2 regions of the Micromonospora sp. NPDC049004 genome follow, and region 1 is predicted to be linked to the other one. Evidence: riboswitches for the same ligand, from Rfam matches in the RefSeq annotation. Region 1 holds a riboswitch; the other holds the start of a gene.
What was found. Region 1 has a riboswitch for thiamine pyrophosphate ahead of thiE (thiamine phosphate synthase). Riboswitches for the same ligand answer to the same signal wherever they lie in the genome.
Positions count from the first base shown of each region.

Region 2: another riboswitch for thiamine pyrophosphate. It lies ahead of AB0B97_RS30130 (ECF transporter S component); the one in region 1 lies ahead of thiE (thiamine phosphate synthase).

Region 1 covers NZ_JBEZFG010000005.1:159,528-165,966, forward strand. The annotation lists gene thiD (bifunctional hydroxymethylpyrimidine kinase/phosphomethylpyrimidine kinase) at 1-131, opposite strand, end outside; gene AB0B97_RS16915 (thiamine phosphate synthase) at 128-874, opposite strand; gene AB0B97_RS16920 (thiazole synthase) at 871-1,650, opposite strand; gene thiS (sulfur carrier protein ThiS) at 1,647-1,847, opposite strand; gene thiO (glycine oxidase ThiO) at 1,838-2,995, opposite strand; gene thiE (thiamine phosphate synthase) at 2,992-3,615, opposite strand; TPP riboswitch at 3,610-3,719, opposite strand; gene AB0B97_RS16940 (ThuA domain-containing protein) at 4,169-6,439, shown strand, end outside.
Region 2 covers NZ_JBEZFG010000013.1:112,474-118,912, reverse strand. The annotation lists gene AB0B97_RS30155 (acyl-CoA dehydrogenase family protein) at 1-1,161, opposite strand, end outside; gene AB0B97_RS30150 (DUF6328 family protein) at 1,282-1,785, opposite strand; gene AB0B97_RS30145 (SIS domain-containing protein) at 2,036-2,785, opposite strand; gene AB0B97_RS30140 (AAC(3) family N-acetyltransferase) at 2,782-3,588, opposite strand; gene AB0B97_RS30135 (alpha/beta fold hydrolase) at 3,642-4,472, opposite strand; TPP riboswitch at 4,580-4,684, shown strand; gene AB0B97_RS30130 (ECF transporter S component) at 4,762-5,349, shown strand; gene AB0B97_RS30125 (ABC transporter ATP-binding protein) at 5,488-6,439, shown strand, end outside.

The DNA of each region.
Region 1 (6,439 bases):
TGCGCGGTGACCGCCGTGAGGACGCTGGTGCCGTACGCCCCGAGCGCCGCGAAGACCTTGAGGTCGGCCTGGATGCCGGCGCCGCCGCCGGAGTCGGAGCCGGCGATGGTGAGGATGGTTTTCGGGGTCATGGTTTTTCCCTGGTTGCGGTCTGGGGCTGCGGCCGACCGTGCCCACTCCGGGCGGTCAGGCTTGATCCCTGCGTGGGCACGGTCGGCCGCAGCCCTGACCGGGGGACCTCCGTGTGCCCGTGCCGGCTTTTTGCGAGCTTCTGGGTGGCCGCCTCGACGAAAGCGCTGGTCAGTAGGTGGGCTGTTTCTTCGGGGTTTGCTGCTCGCATGAGTGCGCCCAGCACTGCCACTCCGGCGGCTCCGGCCTCGACGCAGGCGGTTACCTGATCAGGGGTCTCAACCCCGCCGAGAGCCAGCAGGGGCACCGGGCTGGCGCGCACCAGGCTGCGCAGTCCCGCGACGTTCAGGGGTGGGCCGTAGCCGGGTTTGGACTTTGTTGGCCAGACCGGGGAGACGGTGGCGTAGTGCTCGGTGGTCAGGCGGGCGAGTTCGGCCTCGTTGTGGCAGGAGCGGCCGACCAGCGGCAGGGCCGGCGGCGGGTACGGGCCGGCGGCGGGCAGGTGGACGGCGTCGCCGCCGAGCGGGTCGGGGCCGGCCACGACGAGGGTCCCGCCGGCGTCGGCGAGGATCGCGCGCAGGTCGACCGCGAGAGCGGCGCGCTCGGCGCGGGGTAGGTCCTTCTCCCGCAGTACGACCCACCGCACTCCCTGAGCGACGGCCCCCGCCACGACCCGTTCGAGACCGCCCCTGGCGACCAGCCGATCGGTCAACAGGACGACCCCCGACGGCAGGACGCCTGTCACAGGTCCGGTCTTCCCTCGTCCGGAGTGGACGCGAGGGCGTGGAAGCGGCGGGCGATGCGGCCCGCACCGGCGGCCAGGCGGCCCGCCTCGACCGCGTACCGCATCGCCGTGGCCATCGCCACCGGGTCGGCGGCCCGGGTCACCGCGCTGGCCAGCAGGACCGCGTCGCAGCCCAGCTCCATGGCCAGGGCCGCGTCGGACGCCGTGCCGATGCCGGCGTCCAGGATCACGGGTACGTCCACGCTCTGGCGGATCAGCCGGATGTGGTGCGGGTTGCCGATGCCGAGCCCGGAACCGATCGGGGAGCCGGCCGGCATCACCGCGGCGCAGCCCACGTCGGCGAGGCGGCGGGCGAGCACCGGGTCGTCAGTGGTGTACGGCAGCACGGTGAAGCCGTCGGCGACCAGTTCCTCGGCGGCGCGGAGCAGTTCCACGCCGTCGGGCAGCAGCGTCCGCTCGTCGCCGATCACCTCCAGCTTGACCCAGTCGGTGTCGAACGCGTCGCGGGCCAGCCGGGCGACCTTCACCGCCTCGGTGGCGGTGTGGCAGCCGGCGGTGTTCGGCAGCAGCCGTACCCCGCACCGGTCCAGCAGGTCGAGCAGCCCTCCGGCGGTGCCCGGGGCGGTGTCCACCCGGCGCAGCGCCAGCGTGACCAGCTCCGTGCCGGACGCCCGGATCGCCTGTTCCAGCACGTGCAGGTTCGCGGCGCCGCCGGTGCCGAGGATCAGCCGGGACGTGAAGGCCACCCCACCCAGTTCGAACGACATCCCACTCACCCGCCCTGCGCCGCGGTCAGCACCTCGACGCGGTCGCCGTCGCGCAGCACCGTGCCCGGCCAGCCGGCCCGGGGCACCACCTCGCCGTTGACCGCTACCGCGACGCCACGCTGGTGCGGGGCGACGTCACGGACCAGGTCGGCCACCGACGCGCCGCCGGGGACGCTGCGTCCGGCCCCGTTCACCGTCAACTCCACCGGTCCTCCTCGGTCGTTCGTCCAGGTCCGCTCCTGTCGCCCGCGCCGGCCCGCACCGCGTCGCCGGTACCTGTCGACGCGACGGCGAACCGGTCCGCGCCGAAGGGCGCGAGCAGCGGGTCGGGTACGCCGGTGGTCACCAGGTCGGCGATCGTCTCGGCGGTGATCGGGGTGAGCACGATGCCGTGCCGGTGGTGCCCGGTGGCGGCCAGGACGGCGGGCCGGCCGGGCAGCGGCCCGAGGATCGGCGCGTTGTCAGGTGTTCCGGGCCGCAGGCCGGCGACCGCCTCGACCAGGTCGTACTCGGTCAACTCGGGCAGCAGGTCGACCCCGGCGCGCAGCAGCCGCTGCACGGCGCCGGCGGTGACGGTCGTGTCCGACCGCTCCTCGACCGTCGCGCCGAGGACCACCTCACCGTCGGCGCGGGGCACCAGGTAGACGTGCTCGCCGTCGGCGTACCCCCGGATCACGTGCCGGAAGCCCGGTGCGACGCCGCCGGGCGCGCGCAGCCGGAGGATCTGGCCCTTCACCGGCCGCACGGGCAGGCCGGTGAGCGCGGCGGCCCCGCAGCCGGCGGCGACCACGGTGACCCCCGCGTCCACGTCGGACAGCCGCCGGACCGGCTGCGGCACCAGCACCGCGCCGGCCCGCCGCGCGGCCGTGCGCAGCGCCGGCACCAGCAGCCGGGGATCGACCTGGTGGTCGGTGGGCGCGAGCGCGCCGCCGCGCACCCGCGGGGCCAGCGCCGGTTCGCTGTCGCGCAGCTCGCTCGGGCGCAGCGGCGTCACCGGCAGACCCAACCCCTGTTGGTACGCCCAGAGCCGGCGTGCCTCGGCCAGGTCGTCGCCGGTCAGCCCGACCATCAGGGTGCCCTCGGTCCGGTAGCCGATCTCGGTGCCGCTCGCCTCGGTCAGCTCGGCGGCGAACCCGGGCCAGCGGGCGGCGGACGCCACCAGCAGCTCGGTCAGCTGCCGCTCACCGAAGTACGCCTCGGCGACCGGGGAGAGCATGCCGGCGGCGACTGCCGACGCCCCCGACCCGGAGGCGGGGTCGTGCACCTCGACGCGCAATCCCCGGACGGCGCAGCGCCACGCGATGGCCAGTCCGATCGGGCCCGCACCGACCACCGCCAGATCGGTGCGCGTCACGCCAGCGCCCGCAGCAGGTCGACGGTCGCCCGCGCGGGGTCGGCGGCGCCGGAGAGCGCACCGACCACCGCCACCCCGTACGCCCCGGCGGCCCGCAACGCGGGCACCCGGTCGGCGGTCACCCCGCCGATCGCGATGACCGGCACGTCGACGGCGTCGGCGACGTCGCGGACGCCCGAGGGCCCGATGGGATCCGGCAGACCGGTCTTCGTGCTGGTGGTGTGGCACGGGCCGACGCCCAGGTAGTTGGCGCCGGCGACGACCGCCTCGATCGCGGTCCGGGGCTCGCGGGCGGTGGCCCCGAGCACGCCGGTCGGGCCGAGCACGTGCCGGGCGGCGGCGACCGGCAGGTCGTCGGCCCCGACGTGCCCACCGGCGGCGCCCACCGCGAGCGCCACGTGCAGCCGGTCGTTGACCAGGCAGGTCGCCCCGTACGGCGCGCAGAGCGCCAGCACCCGGCCCGCCAGGTCGTACGCCTCGCGGTCGGTGGCGGAGTCCTCCACCCGGACCTGTACGACGAGGTCGGCGCGGGCCGCCGCGAGGGCGGCCCGGACCACGGTGAGTGGGTCGCGCCCGGGTCGGGTGTCGGTGACGAGATGCAGTCGTCCAAGGGACGGCACGGCAACGCTCCTCCCTGCGCCGGCATTACCCGGATCAGGTTCAACGGTCGGGGGCTGTCAGCCCCCCTCTCAGCCCGGTACACCGGGCTCCCGTGGGTTACTTGCGTGTCACCGTACGACAGTTCCGCCGGTCTGCCAAGGGACTGGCCGCCGGCCGGACACCACTCCATCGATGGGGTACTTTCTCCGGTCCTGTTCGGAATGTCGCCCGCCGTTGCAGAACCGTTACCAGCCGGCATCTTGCCCGACATCGATACACCAGAATTAATTTGTTCAGCGATTCGACAAAATGCCGGCGTGGACGCCCTGGCACGGCGTCCCCACCGGCTCCATCCGGGACGGTCTTCGGCAGCCGGCCCCCGCGATTCCTGTCCACCGCGACATTGGAGGCGGCGTGTCCCGTTCTCGTCGTGCCCGTTTACCACTCACCGCTACCCTGCTGTCCCTCGCGCTAGCCTCGACGACCCTGCTCGGGTCGCCGGCGCAGGCGGCTCCGGCCGCAGCGCAGATCCCCGCGCGAGACGTGCCGGTCGCGGCTCCGCTCTCCCAGGCGGTGCCGAAGGCACCGAAGGCCGCAGCGGCCGACCCCTATTCCGTCCTGGTCTTCTCCAAGACCGCCGCCTTCCGGCACGACTCCATCCCCACCGGCATCGCCGCGATCCAGCAGCTCGGCGCGGCCAACGGGTTCACTGTGGACACGACCGAGGACGGCGCCGCGTTCAACGACGCCAACCTCGCCAAGTACAAGGCCGTGATCTGGCTCTCCACCACTGGTGACGTCCTCGACGCCGACCAGCAGGCGGCCTTCGAGCGCTACGTGCGGGCCGGCGGCGGTTACGCCGGTGTCCACGCCGCCTCCGACACCGAGTACAGCTGGGCCTGGTACGGCGACCTGGTCGGCGCGTACTTCGCCAACCACCCGCAGAACCAGCAGGCCACCGTCAAGGTGGAGGACCACGCCCACCCGTCCACCGCCGACCTGCCGGACCGCTGGTCCCGGTTCGACGAGTGGTACAACTTCCAGACCAACCCGCGGCCGGACGTGCACGTGCTGGCCAGCCTGGACGAGAAGAGCTACACCCCGGGCGCCGGCGCGATGGGCGCCGACCACCCGACGGCGTGGTGCCAGGACTTCGACGGTGGCCGCTCCTGGTACACCGGCGGCGGGCACACCCGCGAGTCGTACGCCGAGCCCGAGTTCCTCAAGCACCTGCTCGGCGGCATCCAGACGGCGGCCGGCGTGATCGACGCCGACTGCGGCGCATCGAAGACCTCCAGCTTCGAGAAGATCACCCTGGACAGCAACACCAGTAATCCGATGGAGCTGGACATCGCGCCCGACGGGCGGGTCTTCTACATCGAGCGCGACGGCCGGGTGCAGATCATCAAGCCCGACACCGGCAGCACCGTCACCGCCGTCGACCTGGACGTCTTCACCGGCAACGAGGACGGCCTCATCGGCATCCGGCTCGACCCGGACTTCGCCACCAACAAGTGGGTGTATCTCTACTACGCCCCGAACGACGGCGTCACGCGCAACCTGCTGTCCCGGTTCACGGTGACCGGCGACACCATCGACCCGGCGAGCGAGAAGCAGGTGCTGCGGGTCGACACCCAGCGCAACACCTGCTGCCACGCGGGCGGCAGCATGACGTTCGACAGCGCCGGCAACCTCTACCTGGCCACCGGTGACAACACCAACCCGTTCGAGTCGAACGCCTACGCCCCGCTCGACGAGCGGCCGGGCCGTCAGGACTACGACTCGCAGCGCACCTCCGCCAACACGAACGACCTGCGCGGCAAGGTGATCCGGATCCACCCCGAGGACGACGGGACGTACACCGTTCCGACCGGCAACCTCTTCGCGCCGGGCACCGCGAAGACCCGTCCCGAGATCTACGCGATGGGCTTCCGCAACCCGTTCCGGATCGGCACCGACCCGAAGACCGACACGCTGTACGTCGGGGACTACGGACCGGACGCCAACGCGAACAACCCGGACCGGGGCCCCCGCGGTCTGGTCGAGTGGAACGTCGTGACCCCCGGCAACTACGGCTGGCCGTACTGCACCGGGACGAACGAGGCGTACAACGACTACACGTTCCCGTCCGGCCCGAGCGGGCCGAAGTTCGACTGCGCCGCGCCGGTGAACAACTCGCCCAACAACACGGGCCTGACCAACCTCCCGCCTGTCGTTCCGGCCACCGTCGACTACGGCTACGCCGGTGACGCGCGGTACCCGGAGATCGGTGGCGGTGGCGCCCCGATGGGCGGCCCGGCCTACCGGTACGACGCCAACCTCAACTCCCCCCGCAAGTGGCCGGCCTACTACGACGGCAAGGCGCTGCTCGGCGAGTGGAACCAGAACAAGATGTACACGATGCAGATGACCGCCGACGGCAAGTCGTTGGTGGACATCAACCAGCTGCTCACCGGCATGAAGATGATCCGGCCGATGGACTTCGAGTTCGGCCCGGACGGCGCGCTCTACCTGATCGAGTGGGGTACGGGCTTCGGCGGCAACAACGACGACTCCGGCATCTACCGGATCGACTACACCGCCGGTGACCGCGCACCGATCGCCGCGGCGTCCGCCAACCCCACCTCGGGGCCGGCGCCGTTGACCGTCACCTTCTCCAGCGCCGGCTCCCGGGACCCGGACGGCGGCGATCTCACCTACGCCTGGACCTTCGGCGACGGGCAGACCTCCACCGAGGCCAACCCGACGCACACGTACGCGACGGCGGGCAACTACACCGCCCAGCTCACCGTGACGAACCCGAAGGGCCGTACCGCGGTGGCAAACGTTCCGGTCACCGTGGGC
Region 2 (6,439 bases), on a different contig from region 1:
GGTCTCCATGCCGTACGTGGTGGCGGCGATGAAGGAGAGCTTCTGGGCGACCGCCTCGTGCTCGCCCACCGGCCGGCCCCACTGGACGCGGTCGGCGGCCCAGCCCCGGGCGACGTTCAACGACCACTTGCCGGCGCCCACACACATCGCCGGCAGGGAGAGCCGGCCCGTGTTCAACGTGGTTAGGGCGATCTTGAGGCCCTTGCCCTCACCGCCGATGACGTTCTCCGCCGGTACGAACACGTCGTGGAACCGGGTCAGGCTGTTCTCCAGACCGCGCAGACCGACGAACTCGTTGCGCCGCTCCACCGTGATGCCCGCGCTGTCGCCGTCCACCACGAACGCGGTGATCCCGCCGCGCCGGCCCTCGGCGGCGGGCACCCGGGCCATCACCACCAGCAGGGTCGCGACGATGCCGTTGGTGGCCCAGAGCTTGACCCCGTTGAGTCGGTAGCCGGTGCCGTCCTCGGTCGGCTCGGCGGTGGTGGCGAGCCGGGCCGGGTCGGAGCCCACGTCCGGCTCGGTGAGCAGGAAAGCGGAGACCTCGCCCGCGGCGAGCCGGGGCAGGAAGCGCTGCTTCTGCTCGGCGGTGCCGAACATCTTCAGCGGCTGCGGCACCCCGATCGACTGGTGCGCCGAGAGCAGCGCGCCGATCGCCGGGCTGACCGAGCCGGCCAGCATCAGCGCCCGGCAGTAGTGCAGGTTGCTCAGACCGAGGCCGCCGTACTTCCGGTCGATTTTCATGCCGAACGCGCCGAGGTCGGCGAGCCCGTGGAAGACGGAGTCCGGAATGGAGGCGTCGCGTTCGATGGCCGCGCCGTCCACTTCGGAGCTGAGAAAGGCGCGGAACCGACCAAGGAACTCCTCGGCGCGGGCCACGTCGTCGGGGTCGGAGCGCGGCCACGGGTCGATGAGGTCGAGCCGGAACCGGCCGAGGAACAGCTCCTTGCCGAAGCTGGGTCGATCCCAGGTGGACTCCCGGGCGGCCTCGGCGACCTGCCGGGCCTCCTTCTCGGAGACCTGCCCCGCCTCCGCCGGCAACGGCGCGGCACTGCCGGCCGCAGTGCTGCCGGGCGCGGCGCTAACGGGCGCAGTGCTGCCGGGCGTGGCTTCGGAGTCGGGGCCGTCCGGTGCCGGTCGGCCGTTCTGCGTCGTGGTCACGGCTGCCCCCTCGAACCTCGGTTGCGGCTGCGTCGACGTGCGCGACTACCGTCACGCTACCCCCGGTTGTTACCCAGGGGTAGCGCTGCGCACGGATCGACGTAGGCCGCTCCGGCGTGGTCAGCGGCCGGTGAGCGTGTCCGGGTCGTCGTCCTCGTCTTCGATGTCGTCCTCACCCCAGCTGCGGCGGGCGAACGGCAGGATCATCCAGAAGGTGAGGAACCAGAGCCCGGTCAGCGCACTGAGCAGGAAAGCGACCGGCCGGTCCAGCACGAAGTCGGTGATCAGCAGCACCGAGCTGACCATCGCGATCAGCATGAAGGCAAGGCCGCCGGTGGCCATCCGATGGGCGAAGCGGACCAGCTCCGGCTTGCGCCCCTGACGGAACAGCGCCCGGTGGAACGCCACCGGCGAGATGATCAACGCGGTGGCGGCGGCCGCGGCGAGCAGCGCGACGATGTAGACGTCCCGCTGGAACTCGCTGGTCCGGGTGAACCCGTTGCTGAACGGCAGGGTGAGCAGGAAGGCGAAGAGGATCTGCACACCGGTCTGGGCGACCCGCAGCTCCTGCAACAGGTCGGCGAAGTTGCGCTGCCAACGCTGCTTCTCGGTCTCCTTGGACACGCGCTACCTCCGGTCAGACGGTACTGCCGGCGGTCCCGGCCGCCGGCAGCAACGCCAATGCCCCACCCGGCCGAGCGCGAAACAGACTCACGACATGTTCCGGCCATCTCCCGGTCGCCCGCCGGTCATCGCCCGGTCGCCACACCGTCGCCGCCCCGCCCGCGTCGGGCCATCGCCCGCGCCACGCCGCCAGCCCGCGCCCGGCCGCATACCGTCGCGCCATCGGCCGCCCGCGCCGCCGGGGAGGGGGTCAGGAGCCGCGGCGGATCCGGCCGGCGTACCGGGCTTCCAGCGCCGTGTTGTGCGCGTCGCCGTCCGGGATGTTCGCCGAGAGGTAGACCGGAGGCCGCTCCCCCGTCGCCAGCAACCGGGCGACGACCTCCACGGTGACCTGCTGCGCCAGCAGCGCCGCAGTGATCGAGGAGACCGCGCCGACCGCGCCACCGCCGGGCAGCGGCAGCGTCGCGTCGCCGTACGGTGCGCCGTTGTCGAGCACCACGTCGGCGAGGTCGGCCAGCTTGTGCCCGGACGGGTGGCGGGACGTCATCCGCCCGGAGTGCTGCGCCGAGGTGATCGCCACCAGAGGGTGGCCGTGCTCCTTGACCAGAGTGGCGAACTCGACCATCGCGCCGTTGACCCCGGAGTTCGAGGCGAGCACGAAGACGTCGGCGGGGCGTACGGGGGCCAGCTCCCAGAGTCGGTGCGCCACCGCCGGGTCCCGCTCCAGCAGCGGCCCGAGACGATCGGCCGGTTCGCCGCCGAGCAGCACCAGGTCACGCAGCGCGATCCGGTTGGTGGGCACCAGGCCACCCGCCCGGCCGGCGATCTCCATGGCGAGGGCCTCCGAGTGCCCGGTGCCGAAGGCGTGCACCACCCCGTCGGCGCGTACCGCTTCGGCGATCAGATCGGCGGCCCGCCCCACCGCGTCCCGCTGGCTGGCGGCCACCCGGCCGATCGTCTCGGTCACCACGGCCAGGTAGTCCTCGGCGCTCACACTCATGCGTCCTCCGTCGTCCGGTTGCGGGCCATCCACTGCACGGCGAAGTCGACAGCTGCCCGCTGGCGTACCAACCTCCCCGTCCCGGCGCCCACCGGGCCGGTACGCACCGCCCCGATGGCCTCCAGGTCCCGGCCCAACGCGCCGAAGTCGCCCGCGTCGAGCCGGACGTCCTGCCACCACACCCACTCGCGGCCACCGTCGGCCGTGCGTGCCGCCGCGCCCAGTCGCTCGCGCACCGGCTTGGGACTGCGGTACTCGGCCAGGTGCAGCGACGTGTTGACGCTGTGGTCCACACCGATCAGGAGCACGTCGGCGTCCAGGTCGTAGAGCCGGGCCAGCGGCGAGCCCTCGCCGAGCATGTCGGCGAGTTCGTGCCCCGCCACCACCTGCTCGGCCGTCGGCCCGAGCGCGGCGAACGACACGTGGGGATGCGTGCTGCGCAGCGCGTCGGGCCAGCAGCGGACCGTCTCGGCGAACACGCCCATGTGCCGGCTCGGCGTGACCGCCGGGTCGAAGCCCGGCATCTCGGCGCGGATCAACTGCCACCAGTCCACCGGCACCGGCGGGTTGCGCCACTGCGCCGGGTCACTGTTGTCGGGGTTGTGGGTGGGCACCACGATCGTGCCGTCCGGGCCGAGCGCGTCGCGCAGGGCGAGCACCAGCGCCTGCGGCCCACCGCAGACGAAGCCCAGCGGGCGCATCCCCGCGTGCACCAGCACCGTCGAGCCGGGGCGTACACCCAGAAGGCGCAGCTGCGCGGCGATCGAGCGACGGGTGCCCAGCCCGCCGGCGGGCGCCGTCACGGCGCTTCTCCCCCTGCCGCCGGCCCGCCCGGCGCCCGTCGGCCCGGCACGGCTCAGGCCGTCCCGGCGATCCGGGCCAGGACCGCCTCCGCCAACGCGGCGGGTGCGGCGTCCGGAATCCAGTGGCTCACCCCGGGCAGCGGTACGAAACGGTAGTCGCCGGTGACGTTGGCGGCGCACGCCTCGGCGGCGGGTCGTCCGATGGCGATGTCCCGGTCGCTCCAGACGTACGTGGTGGGTACGGCGACCGGACCGACAGCGGCAAGGTCGGCGCGGGACATGGCTCGGTACCAGTTCAGGGCGGCGGTGAGCGCGCCCGGCGCCCGCATCGGGTCGGCGTAGCGGTCCACCCGGGAGGCGTCGCCCACCCCGCCGAGCATCTTGCGCAGCGCCGTCGCGTGCCACGCGAGCAGCACCTTCTCGGCCTTGCCCGGCTTGCGGAACAGCGCGATGTACGACGAGCGGGCCTTCTGTTCCCGGTCGGTGCTCAGGGCGTGCGCCATGGCCGCCGGGTGCGGCACGGACACCGCGGTCAACGTACGGACCCGTTCGGGGTGCGCGGCGGCCACCGCCCAGGCCACGATCGCGCCCCAGTCGTGGCCGACCAGGTGGACGGCGTCCACACCGAGCGCGTCGAGCACCGCCACCACGTCGGCGACCAGTTCGGGAATCCGGTACGCGGACACCGCCTCCGGCCGGGCACCCGGCGAGTAGCCCCGCTGGTCCAGCTCGTACGTGCGCAGCCCGGCGGCGTGCAGTGCCGGCACGACCTCGTCCCACTCCCCGCTGTGCTGCGGGAAGCCGTGCAGCAGGAGGACGGGGATGCCGTCGGAGGGGCCGCCGGTGCGTACCTCGAACGTGAGACCTCGCGCGTCGACCTGCATGATCGTCAGCCTACCCAGGCGGCGGGACGCCGGCCCGGCTGCGCGGGCGTCCGGATGCCCTGCTGGGCTGTTACCCCTGGTCGGTGCTAGCGTCAGCGAGACAACTTCACATCCGACAGGGGAGCGCACAGCGCTGAGAGTGCGGGCACGCCCGCAGACCCTCGAACCTGATCTGGGTAATGCCAGCGCAGGGAGTTCGGTCGACCTCCAGCCGCGCCGTGGGTCCGGTGCCACCGGACGCGCGGCGTGCGTCTTCTCCTGGTTCGTTCCACTGAACTGGGAGCACAGCATGGACAACACCACCAGCCGTTGGCGCACCATCGACATCGTGGTCGCCTCGGTGATCGCGGTCGCCTTCGGCGTCATCTTCTGGGCCTGGGGCCTGGTCTGGAGCGCCACCGAGGGTGCGTTCGCCTTCTTCCCGCCGGCACAGACGCTGATCTACGGCGTCTGGCTGCTGCCGGCCGTGGTCGGCGGCCTGGTCATCCGCAAGCCCGGCGCCGCGCTCTACTGCGAGACGGTGGCCGCGGTCGTCTCCGCGCTGCTGGGCAGCCAGTGGGCCGGCACGGTGATCCCCCAGGGCATCGTGCAGGGCATCGGGGCCGAGCTGGCGTTCGCCGCTTTCCGGTACCGGTCGTTCCGGCTGCCGACCGCCGTACTGGCCGGCGCGTTGACCGGTCTCAGCGCGGCGCTGTTCGACTTCTTCGTCTGGAACGTCGACTACGCGCTGGGCGACTACCGCATCCCGTACGCCCTGCTCACCATCGTCAGCGCCACGATCATCGCCGGCGTGGGCGGCTGGTTGCTGACCCGCGCCCTGGCCAACACCGGCGCGCTGGACCGCTTCCCGGTAGGCCGGGACCGCGCCCTCATCTGAGGGCGCAACCGTCCCGGTGATCAAGAGGTTCGCGTCAACGGAAGCCGGAATTCTGCCGCAAACCTCTTGATCACCGGCGGGAAGACGGCCGGGAAGAGCCGGGGAAGACGGCCGGGAGTGGTTGGAAGGGGGTGTCGGGTGGGCGGGGTGCTGCTGCGGGGGTTCGGCTGGCGGCATGCCGGGCGGCGGGCCTGGGCTGTGCGCGGAGTGGATCTGCGGGTCGAGGCCGGGGAGCGGGTGCTGCTGCTCGGGCCCTCGGGGGCCGGCAAGAGCACACTGCTCAGCGCGCTGGCCGGGCTGCTGCCCGACGATTCCGGTGAGCAGGAGGGCACCGTCGAGATCGACGGGCTCGACCCCCGCAAGGCGCGGGAACGGGTCGGCATCGTCTTTCAGGACCCGCAGACCCAGTTGGTGATGGCGCGCAGCGGCGACGACGTCGCGTTCGGGCTGGAGAACCGGGGCGTACCGACGGACGAGATCTGGCCCCGGGTCGACGAGGCGCTGCGGCGGGTCGGTTTCCCGTATCCCCGGGACCGCAGCACTGCCGCGCTCTCCGGCGGCGAGCAGCAACGCCTGGCTCTGGCCGGCGCGTTGGCCCTGCGGCCCGGGCTGCTGCTGCTCGACGAGCCGACCGCCAACCTCGATCCGGACGGAGCCGCGCTGGTCCGGGGCGCGGTGACGGGCGCGTTGGACGCCGACACCACAGTGATCCTGGTCGAACACCGGGTCGCCGAGGCACTGCCACTTGTGAACCGGGTGGTCGTCCTGGAGCCCGGCGGCGGGGTCCGCGCGGACGGGACGCCCGACGCGGTCTTCGCCGCGCACGGCGCCGCCCTCGCCGCCGAGGGCGTCTGGGTGCCCGGTCACTCCATCGCGCCCCGCACGGCCGCCGCCACCCCCGGCGACCTGCTGCTCACCGCCGACCGGCTCGGCCTGCCGCCCCGGCTGGGCCCCACCGACCTGGCGGTACGCGCCGGAGAGGCACTCGCCGTACGCGGGCCCAACGGCGCCGGCAAGTCCACCCTGGCGCTGCTGCTCGGCGGTCTGCTCAAACCGGGCGTCGGCCGCGTCACCGCCTCGGCCGAGTTGG